DNA from 4 places in the Streptosporangium sp. NPDC049046 genome. Region 1 is predicted to be linked to each of the others. Evidence: riboswitches for the same ligand, from Rfam matches in the RefSeq annotation. Region 1 holds a riboswitch; each other region holds the start of a gene.

The links. Region 1 has a riboswitch for cyclic di-AMP ahead of AB0B96_RS16585 (C40 family peptidase). Riboswitches for the same ligand answer to the same signal wherever they lie in the genome.
Region 2: another riboswitch for cyclic di-AMP. It lies ahead of AB0B96_RS17360 (hypothetical protein); the one in region 1 lies ahead of AB0B96_RS16585 (C40 family peptidase).
Region 3: another riboswitch for cyclic di-AMP. It lies ahead of AB0B96_RS18470 (hypothetical protein); the one in region 1 lies ahead of AB0B96_RS16585 (C40 family peptidase).
Region 4: another riboswitch for cyclic di-AMP. It lies ahead of AB0B96_RS06980 (CHAP domain-containing protein); the one in region 1 lies ahead of AB0B96_RS16585 (C40 family peptidase).

The regions. Positions count from the first base shown of each region.
Region 1 is NZ_JBEZEZ010000010.1:184,091-191,265, forward strand. It holds gene AB0B96_RS16570 (FtsX-like permease family protein) at 1-1,409, shown strand, start outside; gene AB0B96_RS16575 (hypothetical protein) at 1,481-2,335, opposite strand; gene serA (phosphoglycerate dehydrogenase) at 2,620-4,209, shown strand; gene AB0B96_RS16585 (C40 family peptidase) at 4,816-5,424, opposite strand; cyclic di-AMP (ydaO/yuaA leader) riboswitch at 5,412-5,630, opposite strand; gene AB0B96_RS16590 (3-isopropylmalate dehydrogenase) at 5,786-6,832, shown strand; gene AB0B96_RS16595 (branched-chain amino acid aminotransferase) at 7,007-7,175, shown strand, end outside.
Region 2 is NZ_JBEZEZ010000011.1:24,858-32,032, forward strand. It holds gene AB0B96_RS17335 (VCBS repeat-containing protein) at 1-489, shown strand, start outside; gene AB0B96_RS17340 (DUF427 domain-containing protein) at 634-1,017, opposite strand; gene AB0B96_RS17345 (antibiotic biosynthesis monooxygenase family protein) at 1,119-1,403, opposite strand; gene AB0B96_RS17350 (hypothetical protein) at 1,693-2,010, shown strand; gene AB0B96_RS17355 (DUF4253 domain-containing protein) at 2,359-3,105, shown strand; cyclic di-AMP (ydaO/yuaA leader) riboswitch at 3,475-3,624, shown strand; gene AB0B96_RS17360 (hypothetical protein) at 3,875-4,690, shown strand; gene AB0B96_RS17365 (hypothetical protein) at 4,874-5,245, opposite strand; gene AB0B96_RS17370 (roadblock/LC7 domain-containing protein) at 5,258-5,638, opposite strand; gene AB0B96_RS17375 (hypothetical protein) at 5,697-6,590, opposite strand; gene AB0B96_RS17380 (roadblock/LC7 domain-containing protein) at 6,595-7,041, opposite strand; gene AB0B96_RS17385 (DUF4032 domain-containing protein) at 7,128-7,175, opposite strand, start outside.
Region 3 is NZ_JBEZEZ010000011.1:258,209-265,383, reverse strand. It holds gene AB0B96_RS18480 (DeoR/GlpR family DNA-binding transcription regulator) at 1-2, shown strand, start outside; gene galT (galactose-1-phosphate uridylyltransferase) at 1-1,078, shown strand, start outside; cyclic di-AMP (ydaO/yuaA leader) riboswitch at 1,151-1,287, shown strand; gene AB0B96_RS18470 (hypothetical protein) at 1,291-2,265, shown strand; gene AB0B96_RS18465 (hypothetical protein) at 2,834-3,091, opposite strand; gene AB0B96_RS18460 (hypothetical protein) at 3,616-4,134, shown strand; partial or broken gene AB0B96_RS18455 (IS5/IS1182 family transposase) at 4,619-4,705, shown strand; gene AB0B96_RS18450 (BTAD domain-containing putative transcriptional regulator) at 4,834-7,175, opposite strand, start outside.
Region 4 is NZ_JBEZEZ010000004.1:125,804-132,978, forward strand. It holds gene AB0B96_RS06965 (polysialyltransferase family glycosyltransferase) at 1-899, shown strand, start outside; gene AB0B96_RS06970 (DUF6716 putative glycosyltransferase) at 990-2,198, opposite strand; gene AB0B96_RS06975 (hypothetical protein) at 2,290-3,330, opposite strand; cyclic di-AMP (ydaO/yuaA leader) riboswitch at 4,059-4,197, shown strand; gene AB0B96_RS06980 (CHAP domain-containing protein) at 4,216-4,911, shown strand; gene AB0B96_RS06985 (extracellular solute-binding protein) at 5,342-6,691, shown strand; gene AB0B96_RS06990 (sugar ABC transporter permease) at 6,775-7,175, shown strand, end outside.

The DNA of each region.
Region 1 (7,175 bases):
TGCTCGGCGAGCGCCGGAGCACGGTGCGCGACCGGGTGGGCCGCCCGGTGTTGGGCCTGATACTCCTCGCAGCCGGAGTCATGGCGACCGTCCTGTCCATCAGGTACGACGTGGTCTGGGTCTTCGCCGCCGCGGTCCTCAGCCAGTTGGGGCTGGTCGCGCTGGCGCCGAGGCTGGTCAGGAGCGCCGCCGCCCTGGCCACCCGGCTCCCGTTGCCCTTCCGGCTGGCCGCCCGCGACGCCTCCCGCCACCGTGGCCGCACCGCGTCCGCCGTCGCGGCGGTGATGACCGCCACGGCCACGGTCGTCGCGGCCGGCATCGCGGTGAACAGTGACTTCGCCCAGAGCCGGGACGCCTTCCAGGCGGCCGTTCCGACAGGAACCACGAGGATCGAGGGCAACGACCTCGACGACGATCGCTGGGCGAAGGTGAGGGCCACTGTCGAGCGGATCCTGCCGGGGGTGCCTCTGATCGAGGGCGTCAAGGTCCGGGACGCCGGAAACGTGGCAGGCGACCTGACCCTTCGAGAGACCGATGAGAACCAGAGGACGATCTTCTACGGAGACCTCCCCGTCGGGGACGAGCGGCTGCTGGTCCTCGTGCAGGGACGGCGCGACCCGGTGGCCTCGGCCGCGTTCGCCTCGGGAAAGGCGGTGGTGTTCGATCCGGAGCTGGTGCGGGACGGGAAACTCGTCATGACCCTGTACACCTATCGAGGCCAAGCCCCGGAGCATCGCGAGATCACCGTTCCCGCCGTCCTGGCCGAGGCCGCCGATCCCCGGCACGCCGTCGCGGTGCTGCCGATCATCGCCGTACGGGACGCCGGGCTGAAGACCGAGCCCCGCGTCCTGTACGTCGACCCGGCCGCACGCCGGCTCACCGAACGGCAGGGTGCTCAACTGGAGTGGGAGCTCACCGGGGTGGTGCCCGGGGCTTACCTTCGCATCGCCGTCGAGCGCGGATTCCAAGGCGACGTCGCCCCCTGGATGTGGTTGCTCCTGGGCGCGGCGCTCGTCCTGGTGCTGGGCGGTACGTTCGTCGCCACCGGGCTCGCTGCGGCGGACATGCGGCCTGATCTGACCACGATGGCCGCCGTCGGGGCGCCGCCCGGCACGCGCAGACTGGTTGTCGCGGGGCAGGCCGGATTCATCGCGGGGCTCGGCGCGCTGATCGGTGCGGTGGCCGGTGCCGTGACGGGAGTCGCCGCGACCTGGCCCATGACGACCCCGATGTACGAGGCCTCCCTGAGCCGGGTCGGTGAGTTCCCGTCTCTCCCGCTGGGGACGCCGACGCTCGAGATCCCCTGGCTCCTCCTGACGACCGTGGTGATCGGCTTGCCGGTGCTGGCGGCTCTGCTGGCGGGGGTGTTCACTCGCCCGAGGGTGACCCTGACTCGCAGGACCGGCTAGCGCCTCCTGTGGTCTCTCGCCGGTCCCGACCCGTGGGACCGGCGAACACGCGGTGTCCCGCGGCTCCGGAGTCAGTCGGTGACGTCGGCGCAGACCACGTGGGCGCCCAGCTCGACCATCCGCTGCTCGCTGCGCGCGTCGGCGACCCTCGCCATCAGGATCGGCGCCTCGCTCGCGGCGAGCTGTGGCAACCTGGCGCGCACCCCGCGATGGATGTCCCTGACCACGTCCTCGGCCGCCGACATGTGGACCTTCACATGCAGCATGATCCCCGGGGCGCCCGAGGAGGTACTGGCCTCGGAGATCCACACGTGGTGGACGAGCGGGTAGTCGACGAGCAGGTGTGAGATCGCGGCACGCAGCGCGGGCAGGATCGGGTGGTCGCATCGGCGGTATCCCGGGTCCACCATCTGCATCGGGCCCGACAGGTGCGGGCGAGGTGCCGGGATCCACGGCTGGGAGGGCGCTGCCGGCACCGGCGTTCTCTGCGGGCGCGCGGGCGCGGGACGCGAGACCGTGGCCATCGCCCCGGTCGCGTACGCCGTCGGCGCCGCGCTCGACAGCGCGGGCGTGGGGCCGCTGCGCGTCGAGAGCAGGTAGCGCTGGAGGTCCTCGATCGGCACGGCCGCGGCCGCCGGACCCGCCGCGTCGATCACGATCTCCCGCACGCCGGTGACGCGCTGGATGTCGAGGATGGTGTCGGCGTCGCACGCCGACAGCGAGTGGCTGCCGCGGTGCCGCGCGTAGGTGTCCGCCGAGGTGTATCCGAGCAGGACACGATCACCGGCCTGGGTCGTGCCGAGCACGACGGAGCGGTCGGGTCGCACGGCAACCAGGAGTCCCCATTCGGCCAGCGCCGCGAGCAGCCGGTGCGGGTCGCCGTGCTGCGCGAGTACGTTGCCGAGAGCGGGGTTCCCGATGCTCATATGAGGAACGATAGGTAGTGGACCACGGCTTATCAGGGTAATAGCGAAGTTTTCTTGGGATCAAGACCAACTTGAATTTTGGTGCATGAGATCTGTCAAGGACGGGTAATCGCCTCGTGGGTCGCGAGATCCCCTCACGTCCCACCCGTCTCCGGAGCCTCTCCGAGGGGTTTCCCGGTGGCGCGAAGCGTCTCGGATCGCGGGACACTCGTGAACGCGTTCACAAGCGCCGATAGACTACGTGAGGTCCGTGCACCCCTCACCGTCTAGTAAGGATCCAGCCTGTGAACAAGCCCGTCGTACTGGTCGCTGAGGAACTTTCCGAGGCTGGTCTCGCGGTTCTGGGCGCGGACTTCGAAGTCCGCCACACCGACGGCGCCGACCGCGCCCAGTTCCTGCCCGCCCTCGCCGACGTGGACGCGCTCATCGTGCGCAGCGCCACGCAGGTCGACGCCGAGGCGATCGCCAACGCTCCCAGGCTCCGCGTCGTCGCCCGCGCGGGCGTCGGCCTGGACAACGTCGATGTGGAGGCCGCCACCAAGGCCGGTGTCATGGTCGTCAACGCGCCGACCTCCAATATCACCAGCGCCGCCGAGCACACCGTCGCCCTCATCCTCGCCTCCGCCCGCAACGTCGCCCAGGCGCACTCCGCGCTCAAGGGCGGCGAGTGGAAGCGCTCGAAGTACACCGGGGTGGAGCTCGACGAGAAGGTCGTCGCGATCCTCGGCCTCGGCAAGATCGGCCAGCTGGTCGCGCAGCGCCTCCAGCCGTTCGGCGTCGAACTGATCGCCTACGACCCCTACCTGCAGCCGGCCCGCGCCGCGCAGATGGGCGTCCGGCTGGTCTCGCTCGAGGAGGCCCTGAGCGAGGCCGACTTCATCACGGTGCACCTGCCCAAGTCCAAGGAGACCATCGGTCTCATCGGCGACAGGGAGCTCCACGCGGTCAAGCCGAACGTGCGCCTCATCAACGTCGCCCGGGGCGGCATCATCGACGAGAACGCCCTCTACTCCGCGATCAAGGAGGGCCGCGTCGCCGGCGCCGGCATCGACGTGTTCCCCAAGGAGCCGGTCACCGACAGCCCGCTCTTCGAGCTCGACCAGGTCGTCGTCACCCCGCACCTGGGCGCCTCCACCCACGAGGCCCAGGAGAAGGCGGGCACCCAGGTCGCGCGCAGCGTGAAGCTCGCCCTCGCCGGGGAGTTCGTGCCGGACGCGGTCAACGTCCAGGGCGGTGCCGTCGCCGAGGACGTCAAGCCGGGCCTGCCGCTCGCCGAGAAGCTCGGCCGGGTGTTCACCGCCCTCGCGGGCGAGGTCGCCACCAAGCTCGACGTCGAGGTGCGCGGTGAGATCGCCTCCCACGACGTCCGCGTGCTGGAGCTGGCCGCGCTCAAGGGCGTCTTCACCGACGTGGTCGAGGACTCGGTCACCTACGTCAACGCCCCGCTGCTGGCCAAGGACCGGGGGGTGTCGGTCGAGCTGGTCACCAGCTCCGAGAGCCCCGACTGGCGCAACGTCGTGACGGTCCGCGGCGTCCTCGCCGACGGCCGCACGGTCTCGGTCTCCGGCACCCTGTCCGGGCCGAGGCAGATCACGAAGATCGTCGAGGTCAACGGCTACCAGATGGAGATCGAGCCCACCGACCACCTGTCGTTCTTCACCTACACCGACCGTCCCGGCATCGTCGGCGTGGTCGGCCGTATCCTCGGCGACCACTCGATCAACATCGCCTCGATGCAGGTGGCCCGGGACGCCAAGGGCGGCAAGGCGCTGATCGCCCTCACCGTCGACACCGCGATCCCGGCAGAGGTGATCGACCAGATCGGCGCGGAGATCGGCGCCGACAGCGGCCGCTCGGCCGACCTGGCCGACTAGCCCCGTTTCCCGCGCGTGCCGCGTCGTCGCGGGTCGGTGGCCCTTCCCGATCCAGGACGACATGCGATCACCCAGGACCGATCGGGGGACGTACGGGAAACACGACCGTGGTCCACCGATGTGGCCGCCGCCCCGATGATCGGGGCGGCGGCCACATCTCGTCTCAGCATATGAGAAGTGTGTACGCCGGGCGAGACGGCGTTTCCGTGGGCAGGTAACCTGGAATGAAATGCGCCAGGTTCTCGTAATTCCTACCTGCCGCGGCGAGGCCTGACAGGGGCAGGCCGGCGACTCGCCGCGGTGTCGTGGCGCTTGCCGGCTCCAAGCCCCCGTCGCCGGTCCGTGATCCGGACCCTCGACATCAGGCCTGGTCGGAGTCCCGACCGGAGACTTGACCACCTTCCTTGCTCGCGTGCGACCGAGACGAGATTCGCCATGTACGACATGTATCCCTGGAACCGTCCCGAGGAGACAGAGGACGAGGCCACCGACGCGCTCCAGACCGCTCTGGACCGCAGGGACAACGGTGGTGCCCCCACCCGCTGAACCCGTTCTCGCCGTCACCGGGGCCTCCACGGCCTCCCGGCGGCGATCCGCCGGCGTGTCTCATCCGCCGGGCACGACTTCGGTCGCGAGCTCGACCCGCTTGGCGAGCTGGACCCCCTGCGGGTCGGGGCGGACCGCGCCGACGAAGGAGGCGCGGCGCCAGGAGCTGAGTTTCTCCTCCTTGACGACGTCGCCGCTCTGCGGGGCGTGAACCATGTAGCCGGGCTTTGTGATCATGCCGACATGGCCGAGACCGCTGAAGAAGGCCAGGTCACCGGGCCTGAGATCCTTCCAGGCGATCTTCTTGGAGAAGGCGGCGTACTGGTCGTAGGTGACGCGGGGAAGTTTGATCCCGGCGGCGCCGTAGGCGCGGAGCATCAGGCCGGAGCAGTCGAAGCCGCCGTTGCCGGTGCCGCCCCAGACGTAGGGCGTTCCGCGCTTGGACATGGCCCACTGCACGGCCTTCTGCCAGGCGGGCCTGACGGCCATGGCCTTCAGTGTTTCCTTCAGCGTGGGGGTTTTGAGCGCCGCTGGCCCGGGGGCGGGGGGCGGGGAGGCGGCCAGCGCGGCGGTCGAGGTCGCGCACACCGCGGCGCCGGCGAGGATCAGGGAGGCGGAGATGGACAGGACGCGGGGGAGAACTGTGCCGGACAGGATGATTCCTTCCATAAGGCCGGCCGGGTGAGCTGTCGGGCTCGGGCCTGGAGGTCGCCCTACGACGCGAGAACGCGCTGATTCGCCCCAAGGGATCCGCCTGATGACGACCGGGGACGCGCTCCGGGGGAGGAGCGGTGTTCCCGGGGGTGCGGTAGATCCCGTAAAGAGTGGTTCCCCGGCTCCGTGCGGGCCCGGTAAGGGGATGGCCCGTACGGATTAGGCGGTGATGTGAATGGGAGGACCATAACGAAACCTCCCGAAACGGTCAATAGGGAGCAAAAAAGGACAAAACGATCAGAGGGTCTGTCGTGCGAACACGTCCGCAGAATGAGACCGGTGTTCAATCGCCGAGACGGACCGGTAAGGTGCCTGCATGGATTCGCGTAACATTCGCCTGGCGGTCATCCCCGGGGACGGAATCGGAGTCGAGGTCGTCGCCGAAGGGCTGAAGGTCCTCGAAGCGGTCGGCACGAAGGTGGAGACCACCACCTACGACCTCGGCGCCAAGCGCTACCACGAAACCGGCGAGACCCTGCCGGACCCGGTCCTCGACGAACTGCGCGGATACGACGCGATCCTGCTCGGCGCGGTCGGCGACCCCAGCGTGCCCCCGGGCATCCTGGAGCGCGACCTGCTCCTCAAGCTCCGCTTTCAGCTCGACCACTACGTGAACCTGCGCCCGGTCAAGCTCTTTCCCGGCGTCGAGACGCCGCTGGGCAGGTCCCGCCCCGAGGACATCGACATGATCGTCGTCCGTGAGGGCACCGAGGGGCCGTACGCCGGAGCGGGTGGCGTCATGCGCAGGGGCACGGCGCACGAGATCGCCACCCAGGAGTCGCTGAACACCGCCTACGGCGTCGAGCGCGTCGTGCGTTACGCCTTCGACAAGGCGCTCGGCCGCCCCCGCAAAAAGCTGACGCTGGTCCACAAGACCAACGTGCTCACCTACGCCGGCGACCTCTGGGCCCGCACCTTCGACCGCGTCGGCCTGGAATACCCCGAGGTCCAGACCGACTACTGCCACGTCGACGCGGCCTCGATGTTCTTCGTCAGCCAGCCGGAGCGCTTCGACGTGATCGTCACCGACAACCTCTTCGGTGACATCCTCACCGACATCGGCGCGGCGATCGCCGGCGGCATCGGCCTGGCGGCGAGCGGCAACGTCAACCCCGACCGCACCGCGCCGAGCATGTTCGAGCCGGTTCACGGCAGCGCCCCCGACATCGCGGGCCAGGGCAAGGCCGACCCGACCGCCACGATCCTGTCGGTCGCCATGCTCCTCGACCACCTCGGCATGACCGCCGAGGCCACCAGGGTCGAGCAGGCCGTCGCCGACGACCTGGTCGAGCGGACGGCCGGCCGGGCCGGCCGGACCACCCACGAGATCGGCGACGACATCACCGCCCGAGTAGCCGGCTGAGGAAGCCGCCTCCCTCGACCCCGACGCGCCTGGCGGCTCACCTGAGCCGCCAGGCGCGTTTTTGTTTCTCCAGCACTGCCGGTTTTCGGCATGGATGGAGTAGTTTCCCGTTACCCGGTCCGACGCAGAATGGACCCCAAGGGTAAGCCAGACCTCAAGAGAAGGATCCGTGCGATGACCACCGCTCAGAAGCTCAGCTTCGACGTGCAGCTCTCCGACCACGCTCGCACCGCGGCAGAGCGCGAGCAGGTAATGGCGAGCCCCGGGTTCGGTCAGGTCTTCACCGACCACATGATCTCGATCGACTACACCGAGGGGGAGGGCTGGCACGACGCCAGGCTCA
Region 2 (7,175 bases), on a different contig from region 1:
GACGGTGCCGATGATGTGGTGGCGGCGTATCAGAATTCCGATGGCACGTTCAGTTTCCACGTGTGGAAGAAGGGCGTGAGTTACGCCGGTAAGTGGTACACCTCCGGTCCGTTCGAGTTGGGTCCGGTTGATGGTCGTTTGGTGGTGGGTGATTTCACCGGTGACGGTAAGGCGGAGCCGGCGATGATGCGTGACGATGGCGATGGGTCGATGACGATCTGGCGGTGGTCGTCGAACGGGTCGTCGTTCGCGCGTGCGGCGGATTACGAGTCCGGTGGGTGGACGATGTCGCAGGTCGGTGACCGGGTCGCAGCTGGTGATGTGGACGGTGACGGTTCCGAGGACATCGTGGCGGCGTACCAGAATTCCGACGGCACGTTCAGTTTCCACGCCTGGAAGAAGGGGCTGAGTTACGCCGGTAAGTGGTACACCTCCGGCCCGTTCCAGCTGGGTCCGGTCGCGGGCCGCCTCGTCCTCGGCGCCTGGTAGTCGATCACCTGTGACGCGACGGTGGGCGGTCGCGGGGTGCCGCCCACCGTCGGCCCTACGAGTCGAAGTGCCCGTCCCGAGTGATGATCGGAGGGGCGGGCACGAGAGCCGGGCGTCTCCCGGTGGACTCGGGCCGAAAGACGCTCAGGCGGCCGGTTCCTCGACGATGGAGTCGACCCGGTCGGGATAGAAGGCGACGTGGTCCTTGATCTCGGCGACGGCCGGATACGGCGACTCGTAGAACCACACCGCGTCCACCGCCTGCTTCCCGTCCACCGTGACGGTGTAGTAACTCGCGTCGCCCTTGAAAGGACAGTAGGAGGCGGTGTCGGTCCGCTCCAGCAGCGAGCGGTCGACGTCGGTGATCGGGATGTACTGCACCGGCGGGTACGCCGCCTCCCGCAGTGTCAACGCGCTCCGCGAGTCGGCGACCACCCGGCCGGCCACCGAGACGACGATCCGGGCCGGGTTCGGCGTGATCGTGATCGGGTGACTGGGGCTGGGCTCCAGGATGGGCTTGTCAGTCATGACGAGAACCCCTTTCTGTCATATCCAGTCTGCCGGACCCCGGACCCTGAACCGCGTCGCCGTCCCCCTCCCCGGTGGATGGGAGATCTGTCGCCTCCCGCTCAGGCGGGGCCGACGCCGGAGATCTGGTAGCGAGACACCTCGGCGTCGCGGATCATCGTCTCCTGGCCGTCGCTCGGCCCGGAACCCCGGAAGGCGTCGAGGGTCTCCTCCGACTCCCAGCGCTCGTAGACGTTGATCCGGCCGGTGTCGAGGAGGTCGGCGCCGAGCGTGAAGTCGAGGCAGCCGGACGCGGCGCGGGCCTGCTCGATCACGCTTACGCATCCCTTGAGGTAGTCGTCACGGGCATCGGGGTCGACACGGATCCAGCCGGAGATAATGATCACGATGGCAGGGTACGGCCCGCCACCGACATTTAGCCTCGCTCATGGACACGCGTGCCCCCTTTTCGCGTTGTCCTGGCCCACCGCGCCCCCTCCTCGTCAGCCGCGTATATAAAGGTGTCCGTCTTCCGCGCCGGTCGCGCATTCCAGACGTCGATCCTTCCGCGCCGGTCGCGCGTCTCGGGCGTCGATCTTTCCGTACGGTTCGCGCATATCAGGTGTCCGCCGGGCACGTAGGATTCGACGGCTGGGCAGGCGACGACGAGGACGACGAGGACGACGAGGACATGGTGTGAGCTTTGATCTCGGAGTCTGGTTCGCGGCCGGACCGATCACCGCGCGGGAGGCCCTTCTTCGATATCTCGCCTGGGACGAGAGCGGAGCCGCGCCCGGTGAGCCGCGCCCGGAGGTGGCGGCCTTCTACGAGGAGTTGACGGCGCTCTTCCCCGACCTGACCGTCGAGAACTACGGCGCCTCACCGTGGTCCGAGCCGCTCACCGTGGGGGAGGACTTCGTGCTGATGAACGCGGTCTTCCCACGGGCGGGGGAGGTGTGCCGCGTGGTCCTGGAGATGACGCGGCGCCACCCTCTGGTGCTCTTCGAGCCCTAGCTCTCCGGCTTCGCGGGCCTGTCCATTACCCCCGAGACTCACGGCGCCCTCGCGGACGTGACGTGCGGCCCCGAACGGCCTCGTTGAGCATTCGTCGGGCGTGGAGGGGTGGCACCCGCTCGGCTTCGTTCCCCTCTGTACCGATAATTTTTGCCTGGACCAGGGCAGAACTGTCCCTCGGGGTGGTTGACAGGCCAAAATTGATCCGTGGTCAGGATCGGATCGGTAGAGATGAGCGATTGCGAGCGTGAGAGACTCCCGCCAGTTCTGGGCCAGTTGTTCGCCGATGGGGGAGAAGGAGCCCACGAAGGCGAGGGGGACGGGGGAGGCAGGGGCAGGAGGCTCTCGGTGGAGTTGCCGCCGGGGGACGTGGTGTGGCCCGACCCCGGTTACGCTCAGCTCGCGGTCCGTCGCCGTCCGGCGTTCTGGCTGAGTGAGGTGACGGTCTCCGGCGAGTACTGGGCCCGGTTGAGGGCTCAGCACGAGCAGTCGGGCCTGTGGCCGGTCCTGCTGGAGGACTCCGTCCAGCCCTGGTCGGCGGGTCAGATCGCCCCCGACACCGCCGCGCAGATCGACAACTACAACGCCGCCGCGTTCATGGCCGAGGTGTGGTCCGACTGGATCGAGAGGGCGACCCTGGACCAGCTCGAAATCCTCGATCCCTACGGTCCCGAGTGTCCGGGCCCGGCGCCGGCGGGAAGGCTCGCCGCCGATCCCGGTGTGGTCGCCGACTGGTACGCCGGGCTGGTGGCCGAGCGCAGGACCCCGCTCGGGCTCGTCGCGGTGGAGCGCGGGGCCGACGCCCTGGCCGTGATGGGCTGGCAGGGCGCCCTGAACCACAACGAGTGGATGGTCCCGCTCGCGGCCGTCGTACGGAGCTGGGAGGAGAGGTTCGGGGTGCGGGTGGTCGGGATGGGTTTCAACACTCTCGACCTCAGCGTCGCCGCGCCTCCGACGACCTCCGAGCACGCCCTGCACGTCGCGGCGGAACACTGGACGTTCTGCCCCGACAGCATCATCCAGGGGGCGGGGACCCTCATCGACTACGCCGAGCAGATCAAGGGCAGGAACGCCTGGTCGTTCTGGTGGGACTGACCGGACGGGGATGACCCGCGGGGTGGGGGAGATCCCGTGCGGGTCTCGGTGAGGGGTCCGCGATGGGCTGCCCCCCGGTGAGGAGGCCCTGTGTGGGTCTTGGGGAAGGACCTCTGTCCCACGAGACGGACTGTCGGCCGCCGGTGGGGAGACCCCGTCCGGGGTGGGGGTTCTCGCGGCGGTTGCCGGGATGGGAGAGGCGTTCTCGCTGGTAGGGCGGGTGTCGACCTGGCGGGGCAATCGATGGGGCTTCCTTGAAGCTTGTAGGTAGATCTTCTGGGTTTTTCATGGTGTTTGCTTTGCTTTGTCCGGTTTGGTGGGTAGTGTCCACTGTTATCGGTTGGCGACCTGCCCTTCACAAGAGGAGGCGGCCGGCCGACGTCGAATCCCGAGGGCCCGCAGGGCTCCGGAGCCGGGGAACCAATTTTCCGGGGTGAATCCGCCGCGAACGCGCGGCGGTAGGGCAACTCCACCGCCCGAACCCGTCAGCTAACCCGGTAGACGAGATGGAGAGGAGATCCCCTCATGGATCACCGCGTCACCACGTCGGTGGACCCCCTGTCGGCACCGACCACCTGAACTTCAACGCCGCCCCCCGTCCCCTCGACCTCGCCGCCGCGCCTGACCGTGGCACCTTCAGGACCGTGCTCCGCGTAGCGATCGGCTGATCCGGCTACGCCACCTTTTCCGATGAGCGCGTCCCCGCCAGTGCACCCCTTCGGTGTTCGCACCTGGCCGCCCCGTTCCCTCGCGAAAGAGCCATTTCTCCATGCACCCCTCCTTTGGTATGCACAAGAACGACCTGAACACGCTCTGTCCGGGCGAGCGATCCCCGTACAGGAACACCTCCTTCGGGCGCGGCCTCGCCGCGGCCCTCACCGCCGCGAGCCTCCTCGTCTCCGGCGGTGTCGCCCTGGCGCTCCCCGCCTCCGCGGCCCCCGCCGCCACCCGCCTCGCGAACGACCCGGCGGCCGGCGCGCCCGCCGGTACCGAGGCCGTTCTGCTCCAGGGCGCGACCACGGCCTCCTACTTCTGGGACGACTCCTCTGGCCGGGCCGGTGACACCGGACTTCCCGCCAGCGGCAAGCCGATGCAGAAGGGCATGATCGCCAGCCCGAGCTGGCCCCTGTTCACCGAGGGATACATCCTCTACAAGGGCAAGAAGGCGAAGTTCTTCGTCGGCGACCGCGGCCCGGGTAACCCCTCCAACCAGGGCATCATGATCGACATCGACGCCAAGACCTTCGCCGACCTGACCGGCGGCACGTTCAACGCCGGCACGCTCGGCGTGGACGGCAACGGTGGCATGGGCCACATCGACATCCAGTACGTCGTCACCAAGTGGGGCGGCGGCACGGGGATCAAGAACCACCCGGTCGCGTTCTCCACCGGCGCGTGGAACCGCAGGGACACCAGCCCGGCCCAGCCGCCGACGACCGTCTTCGCGATGGCGAGGAAGCTGGGCATCGGCCTGCAGACCCAGCTGGTGAGCGCCGAGGCGCGACCCTGGCTCGGCAAGCCCAAGGTCATGGTCGAGCACGTCTCCGAGTACGTTCCCGACGGCGTGGCCGCAGAGAAGAACTGACCCCTACGGTGTGGCGGCCGGGAAGAACCGGCCCCCGTCACCGTCCCCGAGGGGGTAGCGGCAGGGAAGAGCCGACCTCGTCACCGTCCCCGGCGGCACGGACGCCGGGAAGAACCGCCCCCGAGAGGCGTGGAGGGTTCCGGTGCGGCCCGCGCCTGCCGGGACGCGGGCCGCACCAAAGGATCAGACTTCGAGCTTCTCCTCGATGCCACGCAGGTTGTGCCGGGCGAGCGCGAGGTTGGCCCGGTTCCGGTCGAGGGCCAGGTAGAGGAACAGCCCTTTACCGCTCCGGCCCGCGATAGGGCGGATCACGTGATACTGCGTGCCGAGCGTGATGAGGATGTCCTCGATGCCGTCCTTGATGCCGAGCGACTCCATGGTCCGCATCTTCGCCCTGACGACCTCGGTGTTACCCGCGGCCGCGACCTGGAGGTCGAGGTCCTTGGACCCGCCGAGCGCGCCGAGCGCCATCCCGCTGTTGTAGTCGACGACGACCGCGCCGATGGCACCGTCGATCGCCATCATCTCCTTGAGCGAGATGTCCATGTTGCCCATTACTGTCTCCGATCACTGGGATATCGATGTGCGTGAGCTGACGGCGGCGAGTCGATCCGCCGTTCTGCGGCCCTCCAGCCTGAGCAGTCCGAGATTGGTCCCCGGGCGTGCCAGGACTGTGAGAACGATCTTGGGTCCGGCGGCGTAGAACGCCGCGTAGCCGTTGGTTCCGGAGATGAGCGTCTCCTCGAAGGCGCCCTTGCCGGCGATGCCCGTCATCCGGCGGCTCAGGGCGAGCACCGCGGAGGAGAGCGCGCCCGTCTGCTCGATGTCGTTTCTCAGGTCGCTGGCTATCGTCAGGCCGTCGACACTGCACGCGATGCTCCCGTCCACATCGGGTACGCGTTCTCGCAGCATCGCCATCTCACGGCGTATCTCCTCGCGCAGTTCCACCGGCATCCTCCTTCCGATCAACTTCAGCGTCCGTAGCCTTATCGGCATGTGACCGGGCTCAAGTCATTGCCTCCAATGCGTTCCTGAGCCGGATGAGCAGGTTGACGTCGGCCGGGTCCCCGTTCGCCCTGGGGATCCACTCCGACGTCTCCACGGAGCCCGTCCCGGCCGCCGGGATCTCCGTGGCGCCCTTCGTCCGCCTGGGCAGCGGGTCCGGCACGGCGGGGGCCTCGGCCGGACCGGGCTCCGGGACGCGGAGCAGCCCGGAGGAGGCGAGCTGTCGTACGGCGAGCAGCACCGAGTACGCGGGACGGCCCAGTTTGCGCGCCAGCTCGGCCGGGGTCGCGACGGAGTCGGCGCCGACGAGCACCTCCCACTGGAGCGCGCTCAGCACCACCCGGTGGGCGCCGATGCGCTCCACCGGGACGACCGGGAGCGTGTCCAGCTCCGCGGACGGCCAGATCTGTTCCAACTGCGCCTTCCTCCGCTCGCACTCCCGGAGCAGGCCGGTCGCGTCGAAGTACCACTGCGGTCCGAGCCAGTGCAGCTCCCCCCGCCGGAACCTGGGCCGGTGCCCGGTGGCCCGCAGCAGGAAGTACGCGGCGTCGAGCACCGTGCTGAGCACGCAGAACTCCAGCTCACCCCTGGTGAGCAGGCCCTGGGCGATCAGCCGCTCGCCCCCCGTCGGCTGGGGCTCCCGCGACTCCTGCGGCCCGGGAGGGAGCGCGGGGTCCGGTCGCCGGCGGGTGGTGGCCTGCCTGATCTGCCGTACGGCGTGGGCGGATATGCCGCAGCGGGCACCCAGCAGGTCCTCCAGCCGAGGGGCGGACGCGCTCTCGGCGTAGGTCACCCGGCCGTCGGTGAGGTAGACGACCCCCGCCTTGCCGAGTCGCAGGGATCCGGTGGCGTGGTCGCCGGCGAGCCCGCTGAGGATGTTCTCGACGCTGGGCATGGGCTCACGTGGATATCAGACGGCCGGAAAGGGCCTGGAGGCGGTGGCGGGCCAGTGCCAGGTTCGAGCGTTCCGGATCGAGCCTGACGTAAATGACGAGCGGGCCGTCGAACGGCGTTTCCAGCGGCTTCAGTAAATGGTGTCCGCCGTCCGTGGTCACGATCATGTCGTTGATCCGGACCGTGCCGCCGGGCACGGTGACGGCGAGCCCGTCGAGCGTCGCGCGCAGGGTCTCGCTCAGCCCCGCGGCCGACCTCTCCACGTCGGCATGGCGGCTCGCACCGCCGGCGGCCACCGCGGTTCCGCTGGTCTGATCGATGAGGATCGCGTCCAGGGCCCCGGGGATGGCCATTACCTCGGTGAGGCAGTCTTCGATTCCGAGCACGTGCTCTCCCTTGCCGACGACTTCGAACGTCGCCCGGTCAGCGTAGGGAAAAGCCTCGGAAACCACTCTCTCCGGCTAGGGGTTTGATGGGAGAAGGGGGAGGATTCACCACCCCGAGGGGAAGTTATGCACCCCGGATGGAAATCAACCCTTTAGTCCTCGGCGATGAGTGCCTTTTCGTCCGGCTTGAAAATGAGAAT
Region 3 (7,175 bases), on a different contig from region 1:
GAAGCGTACGATCACCCACCTGGCCGACGGCCGGGAGCTTTTCTACTTCGACCGGCGCGACGACGCCGACCGCACGGCACCCGACCGGCGCGACCTGCCGCCCCGTCCCGCCGCCTCCGAGCTGCGCTACGACCCGCTCACCGAGGAGTGGATCGCGGTGGCCGGGCACCGCCAGGGCCGCACCTTCCTTCCCCCCGCCAACGAGTGCCCGCTCTGTCCCTCGACTCCGGGCAATCTCACCGAGGTCCCCTCCTCCGACTACGAGGTGGTGGTCTTCGAGAACCGGTTCCCCTCGTTCTCCGCCCAGCCGGGCGACCACCGGCCGATCGGAGGGTTGAGCGAGGTCCGTCCGGGGGTCGGCAGGTGCGAGGTGGTCTGCTTCACCTCCGAGCACGACTCCGCGTTCTCGCGGCTCTCCCCCGAGCGGGTCGAACTGGTCATGGAGGCCTGGGTCGACCGTACGGCGGAGCTGTCGGCGACGCCCGGCGTGGAGCAGGTCTTCTGCTTCGAGAACCGGGGGGCGGAGATCGGCATCACCCTGGCCCACCCGCACGGCCAGATCTACGCGTACCCCTACGTGACCCCGCGCACCAGGCTCACCCTCGGGGCGGCCGAGCGCCACAGGGAGCGGACGGGCGGCAACCTGTTCGCCGACGTCCTGGCCGCGGAGCGTGCGGCCGAGATCCGGGTGGTGGGCTCGAACGAGCACTGGACGGCCTTCGTCCCCGCCGCGGCGCGCTGGCCCGTGGAGGTCCACCTCTACCCGCACCGCAGGGTCCCCGACCTGGTCGCGCTGGACGCCGGGGAACGCGCGGCGTTCGGCCCCCTCTACACCGACGTGCTCCGCCGCCTCGACGGGATCTTCGGCGTGCCCATGCCGTACGTCGCGGCCTGGCACCAGGCACCGGTCTCCACCGGCCGCGATCTGTCGTACGCGCACATGGAGCTGTTCAGCATCCGCCGCGCGCCGGACAAGCTGAAATACCTCGCCGGGTCGGAGTCGGCGATGGGCGCCTTCGTGAACGACGTGTCGCCCGAGGCGACAGCACAACTGCTGCGCTCTGTTGTCACGAACTGATTACCGCTTGGTCTCGTCTTGAGGTCGCATGACCTGCTGTTTACCACTACTATCCTTCCCACATCGGCTGTAAACGCTGATTTGCCTAATCCCGGGCACCTTGCCCGGGAGCCGGGGAACCACCGCACCTGGGGTGAAACCACTTCGGTGGAAGGGCTTCCTCCAGCCCGAACCCGTCAGCTAACCCGGTAGGCGTAAGGAGAGGAGAGTGCGTGGCGGCCCCGTCCCCCACGTTCCGTCGGCGTGCGTCTCTGGCCCTCTGCCTGAGCTCGATCGTCGTGTTCACCATCGGCGCCCCCACCGCCGGAAGCGCGGACCCCAAGCCCACCGAGGCCAAGCTCCGCGCCGAGCTGGCCAAGCTCGGCAAGCAGGTCGACAAGCTGATCGAGACCTACGCGGCCACCCGCGAGTCGCTCAAGATGGCGCAGAAGGCCGAGATCGTCGCCAAGCAGAACCTGGAAAAGGCCGAGAAGACCTACGTCGAGGCCAAGCGGGAGGTCGACTCCATCGTCCAGTTGCGCTACCAGAGCAGCGGCGGAGGGCTGCCCGCGCTGATGTTCTCCGGCGACATGGGCGCCGCCGCGGTGATGGAGCAGCTCACCGCCCAGCAGGCCGCCCACCTGGAGGGCTTCGTCAACAGCATCGACCGCAGGAAGCGGGCGGCCGAGACGGCCGCCAGGCTCACCGACGAGATCGGCGACGAGGCCAAGGAGGTGCAGGCGCAGCGAGAGAAGGCCGAGAAGCTGATCCGCGACATGAAGAACAAGCTCGACCGGCTCGCCCCCACCGGTTCCGGCCGTCGCGCCGACGGCAGCTGGGCGCCGCAACTGCCCACCGGCCCCGACAACATCACCGACCGCACCCGGATCATGCGCGACGCCGTCATGAGGCGCTTCAACCTGCCGTACTCGGTCGGCTGCTACCGGGCCGTCAACGACGGCGGCGAGCATCCTCTGGGCCGCGCCTGCGACTTCATGATGAGCGCCGGTGGCGCGATGCCCACGGCCGCCAACCTCGCGCTCGGCGACGAGATCGCCGCCTGGGCCATCAAGAACAAGGCCAAGCTCGGCGTGAAGTACGTGATCTGGCGCCAGCGCATCAACCACGGCTCCGGCTGGAGGTTCATGTCGAACCGAGGCGGCATCACGGCCAACCACTTCGACCATCCGCACATCTCGATGTACTGAACCACCAGACTTCTGCCCTGCGGTGATCTTGTCGCAAGGTCCTCTCAGGACGCTTCGCGGACTTCCCGCTTCATGATCTTCGGTTGGCGCGCGATAGAGCGTAGGGCGGCGGAGTCCTGCACGGACGCGCAGGACGGGTTCCCCTGGACGAGCAGGTCCTGAGTCCGACCAGTTGATCGAGTGACGGATGGGAGGTGGCCCGGTTGCGCCCGTAGGTCACCCGGCGCGGCAGGGGGGCGACCAACGAAGACAGATTGGAGGCCGGCTTTTCGCATCCGGCACCACCCGGTCACCCAGCGGTTCCCGAGCCGGACGACGCCCTCGCCGGATCCATCGGTCCCGGGCCCAGGCACTTGCGGCAGGCGAACCTTCCCTCGTCCAAAGCCGCACCGCTGCGGCTTCTTGTGATGAGAACTCATCCACCGGAGGCTCCGCGTCTTTCTCTCCGGCCTTCGGCGAGTTCTCCCGAAAGGCCCGAAACGCCACGGGCGGCGTACCGGATATCCGCAACTGCCCGAATTATTTCTCTGAGATCACCTCATCATCGAGGCGCATAACCATTGGTTATTCAATCCTTACGGAAAGAGCCTTTGCTGTTATTGATGGCCGGGGCGATCAGCGCATTCCCGTCGAAGCCATTCGTATAGAACGCTTTGATCTTGATTAGCGTTACCCTCGTCCGAGCGTGGTTCCTGAAGTAGCCCACCGCCCGCACGTCTGCCGGGTGTCGGAACGCATACGTGTTGGAGCTTTCATGAAATCCGGTGCCGGTGTGAGCATGGGTCTTGATCCGAACCATCTTGACGTCGGGAGGCACGACCGTCACGGGTTCGGAAAGAAACGATCGGTCACCTTCCAGGTCGCCGGCTCGCAGTGGCCCGCTTGAGCCTGTTGCAGGACCGGGCGCGGGTTCAGCCGAGATCAGGTTCCACTGGTCGATCCAGGCACGGGCCCGACCATGTCCGCACCGTCATCACCTGGCGCGCAGGACCCGGCAGGATCCAGCGCCCGTATGCCGACCATATTCTCTGAATATACCAAGGTCGTATAGATTTCGGTCGGCGCAAAACTCGAAAAACGCTTGAAGGGAAGGGAATTGTAGCGACCAGCAAGCAGAAGAGGATCGCAGGCGTCGTGTCCGTTCTCGGCGTTTCGGCTGACGTCGTTATCGGGGCAGCGCCGAAATGCGGATGTGCGAGGGCCACGTGCTCAGCGCCCGCGCAGCCAGCCGGCTCCATCTTCACCCGGCTCGACGCTCACCCTTCGGCCTGACCACGCTTCTCGAAAGTACCTGCCGACCGGTCAGATGATCGTTTGTCCAGAAACGCCTTGCATGGTGAAGGAGAACCAGTGCGACCCCTTACGCGATTCCGGCTTCCCACGATCGGAGTGGCTCTCACCGCCGCCCTCGGAGCCGGGCTGCTCGTGGCACCCGCCGCACACGCCGCACCCAACCAAAAAATCAGCTACGTCAAGCGAGTCAAGCCGGTCCAGTCCGTGATCACCTATGTCGCGATCAAGGACCACCGTGGCCGGAATTACCCGATCAAGGTGACCACCACCTGGGCCTACAAGTCCTCCAAGTCCGCGCAGCTGCGGTCCATCGTGATCCGCGAGAACGGCTTCCCCAAGGGCGGGTGCATCTTTCCGGACCTTTACTTCGCGAACGCGAACAACTGGGAGGCCCAGCGGGGTAGATACGGCAAAATCTGCGACGGCGGCTCCAAGGCGTATTCGGTCATGAGAACGGTCAAAGTGCGCGGCGGCAGCAACTTCGGGCAGCTCTGGATCCGGACTCCCAACCCGAGCCACCCTGGCTGCTGCGGAGCGCGGCAGTACACCATCCAGTACAACCTCGCGAAGCGCTGAGCCTCCTCAGCCCGACCTTTTCCGAGTACGGCGAGAGCCGCGATCGGGAGCAGCATGGTCAGAGCACCGGAGAGCGCCGGCCCTCCGGTGCTCCCGGCCGGCTCGATCAGCGGCCCGCCCGCGGCCGGCGTCGAGCCGGTCGTCCAGAACGCGACGACCTGCTGCTCCTCATGCGCCTGGCCACCCGGCTTTGCTTGGCTGAACGGGTGCAGCGTCCTCACCTGATGACGCTGCGGACCTTGGAGGCTCCTTATCGAACGGCCTGCCTTCGGTGTGCGCGTCGGTCACGCCCTGAAGGCTTGCCGGATGCTCCAGTGCATCCGCCAGGTGCAGCGGATAGTTGATGTGGCGGGCCGGCGCGACCGCCTCACGCGCGGGGGGAGACAGGCGCGCGGTTCCTCAGCCATCTGATCGCCCAATGGCCGCACGACGAGCATGAGACGGCACGGGGGCCCGGTTGCTGGAGGAGACGCAGGTCAAGGACGACTCGATCGGTCAGGTCGAGTGGACCGTCAGCATCGATTCCACCATCGCCCGCGCCCACCAGCACGCCGCCGGAGCCCGTAAAAAGGGGACGACGGCGGGACGATCGATACGAAGCAATCCCAAGAACCGGCAGGCGGCACCTGGCCCTCTATGACCGCCGCCGTCTGATGGCGGTCATCCACGGCGACATGTCGCCGAGAGCCTGGCCGCCCTTCACACGAGCCGGGAGTCCAGCGTTCTCACGCCATTCTCGTGCGAGATCCCGTGGAACAGTTCACGGGCCTCCTCCCAGACGGCCCTGGCCGTGTGATGGTCGCCGGCGGCACTGTGGGCGTCGCCGAGGGCACGGAGCGTCCGCGCCAGGTAGGGGATCGAGCCGCGGGTTCGCCACACCCGGACCGAGCGTTCGAGAGTGGCGATGGCGGCGGGCAGGTCTCCTTCGGCCAGGTTCAACTGTCCAAGAACGCTGAGCGCGTCGGCGAGATAATGGCCGAAGTTGCCGTCCTCGCTGTGGGCCAGCGTCAGTTCGGCGGTCGCCCTGGCCCGCTCGTCCCCGACCGCGGCGAACAGCTTCGAGAGGTAGAGCAGCGAGAACGTCTCCAGATAGCGGTAGTGCAACCGCCGTGCCATTCTCAAGGAGCTTTCCAGCAGTTCCTGGCCGCCCGTGATGTCACCGCAGAACGATTTCGCCGCGCCGAGGAACTGGGTGATCGTCGTGGTGTAGTGAGCGTTGCCGAGCGCCTCGGCGACCTTCGTCGCCTGCTCCAGGACCGTGAGCGCCCCTTGAGGGTCGTCCTCGCCATGGATGATCGCCATCACGTGATAGGCCCGCGCCTGGCCGCCGAGGTAGTCCGCGTCGGCGGCCGTCCGCAGAGCGCGCTCCGCCAGGGCGAGCGCTTGTGCACCACCGTTCCCATCGGCCGTCATGCTCCAGGCCAGGGTCGCCAAGGCATCGGCCGTTCCGACCGGATCGTCCAGCATGGTGAACAGGTCGAGGAGCTGTGAAGCGCCGGCCCGCATCCGTGTCATCGCCGGTCCGGGGCCCGCCGGTGAGCTCCAGGTGGTGACCTCCAGGAGGCCGCGCATCAGCACGGCCTCGCCGCGCTTGTCGCCGGTCTCGCGGCAGAGGGCGAGCGCCTGCTCGTGCATGCGCTGCCAGCCGTCATACAAGCCGCGCACGTTGAGGTACGTCTCGGTGGACCCCGCGAGGTCCCATGCGAGTCGGGTCAGGCGCGCCTCGCACGCTTGGGCGACCCCCGCCATCAGCGCGGCGTGCTCCGCGCCGAACCAGGCCATCGGGTCGGCCAGCAGCGGACCGGAGACCGCCGCAGGCAGCCGCCAGCGCGGCGCACAGCTGTGCATGGGTGCGTAGCAGGGGCCCTGGACGTGTTCCGCCGCGACCTCCGCCAGCGCCAGCCACGCGCCCAGGGCCCGCCCGAGCGCGGCCTGGCGCTCGGGTTCGGAATCCTCTCGCTGCGCCCGCTCACGCGCGTACAACCGGATCAGGTCGTGGAACCGATACCTGAGCATGCCCGTCTCGTCCGTCCCGGTGGGGTTCAGCAGATGAGCGTCGATCAGGGTTTCGATCTCGTGTTCCGCCTGCCGTACCGGCACGTCCAAGAGGGCCGCCACCACCCAGGGAGCGAAATCGGGCGCGTCGAGCAGTCCGGCTAACCGGAAGGCCCGCTGCGCACCCGCGGGAAGCATCCGGTAGCTCATCTCGAATCCCACGCGGATGTCGAGGTCGCCCGCCACAAGTTCGTCCAGCCGGTGCCGTTCCTCCCCGAGGACACCGGCGAGGTGGGACAGACTCCACTGCCTTCTACCGAGAAGCCTGGCCGCCGAGATGCGGACCGCCAGCGGGACCCGGCCGCACAGCCGGGTGATCTCCAGAGCCGCGTCCGGGTCGTCCTGGACGCGTTCGTCGCCGACGATTCTTCTCAGTAGGTCCAAGGCCTGGGCCGACGGCAGGACATCGAGTTCCAGCAGGCTCGTGCCCTCGAGACCGACCAGCCGGACACATCCGGTAAGGAGCACGGCCGTGCCGGGGGCCCCGGGCAGGAGCGGCCGCACCTGCTCCTCTCCGGCGACATCGTCGAGCAGGATGAGAATTCTGCGTCCGGCCAGGCAGCTCCGGTAGAACGCCACGCGTTCCTCCAGGGATTCGGGTATGCCGGTGGCGCTGATGCCCAGTGCGAACAGGAACCGGCTGAGCACGTCCTCTGGGCGGGCGGGGTCGGCGGAGGCACCACGCAGGTCCGCATAGAGCTGGCCGTCGGGAAAGCGACCCGCGATCCGGTGCGCGACGTGCACGGCGAGCGTGGTCTTGCCCAGGCCCCCCAGACCCGCGATGCTGGCCATGGCGACGGTACCCGGCCGCGGCTTGGTGAGGACCTCGGTGAGGTCTGCCACCTCGCCATCCCTGCCCGTGAAATCCGCGATGTCCAGCGGCAACTCGGCGGGGGTGGGGGCCGCCCGAGGTTCAGGCGTCGGGGCCGTGGCATGGACGGGACGGTCGGCGGACAGGGCACGCATGTGCTCGCTCGGCTCGATAC
Region 4 (7,175 bases), on a different contig from region 1:
CCCGCGACCCGCTGCCGTCGGAGATCTCCGGGCGGATCACGCGCCTGCTCCACCTCGACCTGGTGCCCGGCCTCACGCCGTTGCTGCTGTCGGAGTACGGGGTTCCCGCCGAGTCCCTTCCCTGCCGGGCCTTCCTCGACGTGATCGGGAAGGTCGGCGGGGAGACCGGGGACGCGCGTTCGGGTCGGGCGATGATTCTCGGACAGTACCTGTCCGCCCTCGGCATCATCACCCCCGAGGAGGAGGCGCGACTGCACGCCGACATGCTGTGCGGCCTCGTCGCCCGGGGATTTCGCGGTGTGCTGTTCAAGCCCCACCCGGCCGCCGGGCGCAGGCATGCCCAGCGGCTGCGCGAGACGGGCGCCGAGCTGGGCGTCGAGCTCGACGTGGTGGCGGAGACCGTACCCGCCGAGTCGTGCTTCGCCGGGCTGAGGCCCGAGCTCGTGGTCGGCTGTTTCTCCACCGCCCTGATCACCGCGAGCCGGTACTTCGGGCTCCCGGTGGCGACGTCGGGCGTCGAATCGGTCCTGGAGCGGCTCACCCCGTACGAGAACAGCAACCGGATCCCGGCCACCATCGCCGACGCCCTGCTGCCGCGCCTGTCGGCGGACGGCTCGCTGGAGGAACCGCCGCCGGTGGATCTTCCCGCCCTGGTGAGCGCGGTCGGCTACTGCATGCGGGCCGAGGTGTATCCGGGGCTTCGCGAGAGCGCCACCGCCTACCTGGAGGCGCACGGCACCGCCCGCTACTTCAAGCGCCAGCGTCTCGGCGCCCTGGATCTGATCACCGCTCCCCCGGCCGCCGCCCCCAGGGAGCGAAGCCCGCTGGGCAGGCTCCGCGACCGCCTGTCGAAGGCGCTCCCCCAGGGAGACGGTCGGGTAACCGCGCAGGAGCGTTGATCGACATGGGACGCGGCCAGGCCGATCCGTTGCGAACCGCGGTTTTACCCGGTGGCCGGACATCGCCCGGCCCTTACCCCGACCGGTGCTCTAGAGTCGGCCGAACCCCTTGAGGTAGCGGCGCATCCGGCGCTTGGCGCGGTAGCCGACGCGCAGCATGTTCGGCGGCACCTCCACGCGCATGCGGGCGCGGCGGCGGGCGGTGGCGTACTCGGGACCTTCGAGCAGGGACATCGCCGGGGCGAGGCGGCCGGAGCGAGCCTTTCCCACCAGAGAGACCATCCGCGACACCCAGTCGCTCTCGCCACCGGGGTGGAAGTAGTTGACCTTGCACCAGGCGTCGTCCGGGTGCAGGAAGCGCCCGGCGGAGAGGTCGTCGAGGGTGCCGAGCAGGCCGCTGTCCTCGAAGACCAGATTGATCATCTCGGCGCCGACCCCGAAGTCCGACAGCACCAGGAGCGGTACCTTCTGGGCGATCGCCTCCAGCGCGGCGGTCGAGCTGACGGTGACGAAGCCCACCGCGTGGGCCAGGTGCTCGTGCATGGGCCCCACCGCGAAGCGCACGGCCTCGGCGCGCACCCGGCCCTCCTCGGCGAGCGACTGCCACAGGCGCTGGTAGTGGTAGCGCTCGTTGTGGGTCTGACGCTCGGTGTCCAGGGCCCGAAGCTTGACGACGACGTCCAGGTCGGGCCGCCTTCCGGCCAGCTCGGCCAGGGCGAGCAGGACGCGTTCGCGCTCCTCCCTGCGTTTGGGCACCTTGGCCTGGGTGGCGAACACCACCCGGTCGCGCGGCCCGGTGGCGGCGATCTCCGCGTCACCGCGCAGGAACGGCAACCTGGCCAGCCCGATCTGGCCGCCCCCGCCCAGTCTGGCGCCGATCTCGGAGAACTCCTCGACCTCCCGGCCGCTGTGCAGCACGAACAGGTCGCATCCGCTGCGGAACAGCCACGCCTTCTCGGTGGCGGGGACGGAGATGCCCGGCAGCCCCGAGACGAACACCGGCCGGGGCCGCAGCCCGGTCAGCACGTCTGCGGTCAGCACGTCCACCACCGGTCCCGTACAGGCGACGAGCACCACGTCGGGTCTGAATCGTTCGGCGGCCCGGCGCAGCGCGCGGGCCGACAGCACCGGCGGGTCTGCCGCCGAGCCCGCCACGGCGGCGTGGATCTGCGCCGGCGAAGGGGTGATGGGGGTGCGGACGACCACCAGTTCCGACTCACAGCCTGCGGGCAGGTCCCGCAGCAGGCAGGCCGCCCACTTCAGGTAGGAGTCGGAGTCGGCCACGGCCAGGACCTTCAAAGAAAACCTCCGGCGGGGAATTCCCCGGTTTCGTGTACGGGCACGGTGTGCGTGGCGCGAGCGGCGAGCCCGCCCGGCCTCGGCCGTCGGGTCATGACCCGGTGACTCCCGTGTCGTGATGGGCGAACCTCGACAGGTGGGAGCGCAGTGACGGCGCCGCCTCGGCCGTCCACCACTCGTCGGGAACGTCCACCGTCTCCACGGCGACCCCCCGGGCCGAGAGCAGGACCCGCAGGGAGGTGACCGCGGTGGACGGCAGGCTCAGCACCCGCTGCTCGGCGGCCAGGCCGCGCAGGGTCATCTCGGCGGGGATCCCGCCGTCGTAGACGGTGATTCCCGGCTGCTCCCCGACCCGGGCCAGGTCGCCGGGGTCCTCGCGGCGGTGCGGGAAGTAGGCCACCGGCTCGGCCGATCCGAGCCCGGCCAGCCAGCCGAAGTAGCGTTCGCGGTGGATCAGGCCGTTGCGGACCAGCGAGGTGCCGAGGACGACGGTGCGCTCGGCGGGGCGGGGCCTTCGCAGCGGCTGGGACCGCAACCAGGCGAAGTCGTGGGTGACCAGCTCGACTCCCCTGGCACGTACGGCCTTCGCCAGGTCGGAGGGCACCGGCAGCGCGGTGAAGATCGACAACCGCCCCGCGCGGGCGGCGGCGCGCAGCCTGAGCCCGGCCGCCGTGGCGAGGACGGTCCTGAGCCTCCCCGCCTTCCCCCTCGCCCTCAGCAGGGGCGTTCCCGTCCTGCCGGTGAGCAGTTCCAGGAGCCTGATGGTGGCGAGCCCGTCGTCGACGATCACGATCCGGCCGGGGGACGCGGTGAGCCAGCGGAACTGGACCTTGCCGGAGAAGGCGTCGCCCACCGCCCAGGTCTCCCCCCGGCGCGGCCGGGGCATGTCCGGGCGCGCCGGGGTGAGCTCAAGCCCTCTCGGCAGGGTGAGGCGGCCGAGTTCGCGGCCTGTCACGGCCAGCGGGCGGAGTTTCGCCCGGGGGACGAGATGGCTGCGGGCGCCGAGCAGCCCGGCATGGTGGGCCTCCACCGCGCAGAGCATCTGCAGCGGGGACTCCACCCAGGCGATGGTCGAATCCTGCTCCCGCGCGTGGTCTCGACCGTCCTCCACGCCGGGCGATGACCCGTTCACGACTGGCACAACCTAACCCGGTGGCCTTAAGGAGCAGGGAACTGCGGGTGAACAACCGACCACGCGAGATTGCAGATGATCTCTCTGGTCTTTACCTCTCCGCCGCCACCGTCCGAGATCGGATACGACCGGATGTCCGTCGGGCGGGCCGGCGTCGGCGGGGCCACGACGATTCATCGTCGCGGGCCGGGCGGGGAGGCGCCGGCCGTGGACCCCGATCACCTGGAGGCCGCGAGAACCTCCTCGGGCATGGTCGTGAGCCGCCGGGCCCCGTGTGCGCTCTCCGGCACTTCCATGGGAGAACTCCTACCATCCGCATACTTTTTACCATCGAATACTTGTTCTAAAAAATGGTGATTATATGATCTTCGGCGGAAGGGCTCCCCACGCGCGGTAGCACACCCTGGCCGACACCTCTCGGGCGGGTCGGGAAAACCCGGATCGCCGTGAACGCGGGGGATCCCGGACGCCCCTCCACCCCCGGAGGAAGGTGCGCCCGGCGCCGGAGGGGCGTGATCGACTCCCCCCTCCCTCGCCAGGCGGCACCCCGCCGTACCCCTTCATTTGGGACGTATTACCAAGTCAGAGCAATGTGTCCCACTTGTAATCGTCTGCCGGGTTGTCGTACGTTCGTCCTGTTCATGGCAATTGTCTAGGTCTATACAGATCTGTGCATTGCCGTCACATTGCCCGACCGCGCTCCACCCGGCGGAACCTTCCGCCGTCGGTGAGCACGGCCGCCGAATCCGCGAAGTCTGCGGAACCGGGGAACCACGTTCCTGGGGTGAATCAACGCACTCATGCGTCGTAGGGCACTTCCCAGCCCGAACCCGTCAGCTAACCCGGTAGGCGGTATGGAAGCGAAGCAAGGAGTCGAACCCCCGCATGACCAAGCATCGCCTCACCTCCACCCCCCGCGCCGTCTGCGCCGTCCTGGGCGCCTGCGCCGTCCTCGCGACGGGCACCACCGGCGCGGCTCTGGCCGACGGCCACGGCGTCGTGAACGCACCGCCCGCCGACACCCGCGCGCAGGACGCCGGGGCCGCGAAGACCTCCCTGCAGGTCATCGCCGAGGGCCTTCCCAAGGTCTCCGCCGCACAGATCCTGGACATCGCTTCCAAGCAGATCGGTGTCCGCGAGAACGCCCAGGGTGGTGGAACCAAGTTCCAGTCCTGGTACGTTTCGAGCCCTCGCGCCAAGGAGACCATGGCCCGCGACGGCGGCAAGAGCGTGTACGAGTACGCCAACGCCCCCTGGTGCGCGATGTTCGTCTCCTGGGTCGGCGAGACGGCCGGCATCCGCCCCACGATGGGCTGGGACGCCTACACCGTCGCCCACGCCAAGTGGTTCAAGAACAACGGACACTGGGGCACCGCCCCCACTCCCGGCGCCGTCGTCTACTTCGACTGGGCCGGCGGCAAGAGCATCGAGGGCATCGACCACGTCGGCTTCGTGAAGAAGGACAACGGGAACGGCACGATCACCACGATCGAGGGCAACACCGGCAACGGCGCCGTCGAGGAGCGCGTCAGGCCCGTCTCCCAGGTCGTCGGTTACGGCTACCCGGTCTACTCGGACTGACCTCCGGCCGCCCCGGCCCCCCGCCGGTGAACGCGGACCGGTCATCACACTCCCAGGGGCACCGCTCGTTCGAGCGGTGCCCCTGACGATATTCCATATTCCACCCCGCCCGCCCCTCTCTCTCCCCTCCGCGAGCCCCGCACGGCCACGAAATGCCCCAACTGGTATGCCCGTGAGATGGGAGCGCTCCCAATCACCCTTGTGGGAGGTATGTCGACTTTTCACACCAAAAGTCCCACCTAAAGCGGCTGGATGTAACGGTTGAGTTTCGGCATATTGACGTCCTGGTTGCCCATCGTCCACTCTTCGTGGGAGCGCTCCCAAAAGCACATTGAGGAACGATCTCGTCGCGACGACCGCGTTTGTCGGGGACCGGTCCGCGATGTCGCCTCCCAATGAAGTTCGGGCGACCACCTGAGAGGGGTCCGGAATGTTGAACAACAAGCGACACGGCAAGCTCGCCGCCGTCGCGGTCATGGCGGCCACCGCCCTGGCCATCACGTCATGTAGCTCCAGCGAGCCGGCGGCACCCGCCGCGGAGGGCGGTTCCTCCGCCCCGGCCGAGCCGGTAACCATCACCGTGCACACCTTCGGTGGCGGTGAGAACTTCGGCTACGACAAGGCCGTGGAGACGTGGAACGCGGCGAACCCGAACATCCAGGTCAAGTACCAGAACCTGACCGACCGTTTCGAGGACGTCTATCTTCCGCAACTGCTCCAGCGCCTGCAGGCGGGCAGCGGCGCGGCCGACATCATCGCCCTGGACGAGGGCGCGATGGGTCTCATGAAGGCCCGCCCGCAGTTCTTCACCGACCTCGCCGAGTACGGGCTGGACAGCCGTAAGGCCGACTTCCCCGCAGCGAAGTGGGACAACGGCATCAACGCCGACAACAAGCTCTTCGCCCTGGGCACCGACATCGGTGGCATGACCATGTGCTACCGCAAGGACCTGTTCGAGAAGGCGGGCCTGCCCACCGACCGCGAGGAGGTCGGCAAGCTCTGGCCGGACTGGAACGCCTTCAAGGCGATCGGTGAGAAGTTCAAGGCCGCCAACCCCGGCAAGACCGATCCCAAGTTCCTCGACGGCCCGAACACGCTCTACAACGTGATCCTGTCGCAGGAGGCGCCGAAGAACGGCAACGTCGCCTACTTCGACAAGAACAACCAGCTCATCATCGAGAGCAACCCGGCCATCAAGACCTCCTTCGACACGGTGAAGGACTTCAGCGAGGCCGGTCTGACCGCCAAGCTCGCCTCGTTCACCCCGCCGTGGAACGCCGCGATCAAGAAGGGCGCCTTCGCGACCATGGGCTGCCCTGCCTGGATGCTCGGCGTGGTCTCCGGTGCGGCCGGTGACGACAACAAGGGCAAGTGGGACGTCGCGGCCGTGCCCGGCGGCGCGGGCAACTGGGGTGGCTCCTACCTCGCGGTTCCCAAGCAGAGCAAGCACCCCAAGGAGGCCGCCGAGGTTCTGAACTACCTCACCGGCAAGGAGGGCCACGTCATGGCCTTCCAGGAGGCCGCGGCCTTCCCGAGCTCCATCCCCGCCCAGCAGGACCCGGCGGTCGCCGACCTGAAGAACCCGTTCTTCAACGACGCGCCGACCGGCCAGATCTTCGGTGCCTCGGTCAAGGACCTGCTGCCCGTCTTCCTCGGCGAGAAGCACGCCCAGGTCAAGACCGCGGTGGAGAAGGTCCTCGAGGGCATGGACCAGGGTTCGGTCCCCTACGACCAGGCCTGGACCAAGTTCCTTGAGGCCGGCGTCAAGGCAGCGGGCTGATCCCCGTACCGCCCCGCATCGGCCCGGCTGTGGCGATCCCGCAGCCGGGCCGGTCGCCTGCCCCCGCTGAAAGGCTCTGACCGATGACACTGCACGTCGACTCCCCGGCCGCGCCGCCACGGCCCGGCCCCCGCCGGTCCGGCGGGCGCCGCGGACCGAAGCAGGGCGGTGGGTGGTCTCGCTTCGACCTCCGGGCGACCCCCTACTTCCTCGTATCCCCGTACTTCCTGCTTTTCGCCGTCTTCGGCGTCTTCCCCCTCGGCTACACCCTCTGGGTCTCCCTGCACGACTGGGAGCTCGCCGGAGACAAGACTCTCGTCGGCCTCGACAACTACATCGAGCTGATCACCGACGAGGCCTTCTGGAACGCGGTGATCAACACCCTCGGCATGTTCGTCATGTCGACGATCCCGCAGCTCGTCCTGGCCCTCCTGCTGGCCAACGCGCTCAACAAGCGCATCCGGGGACGGCTCTTCTTCCGCCT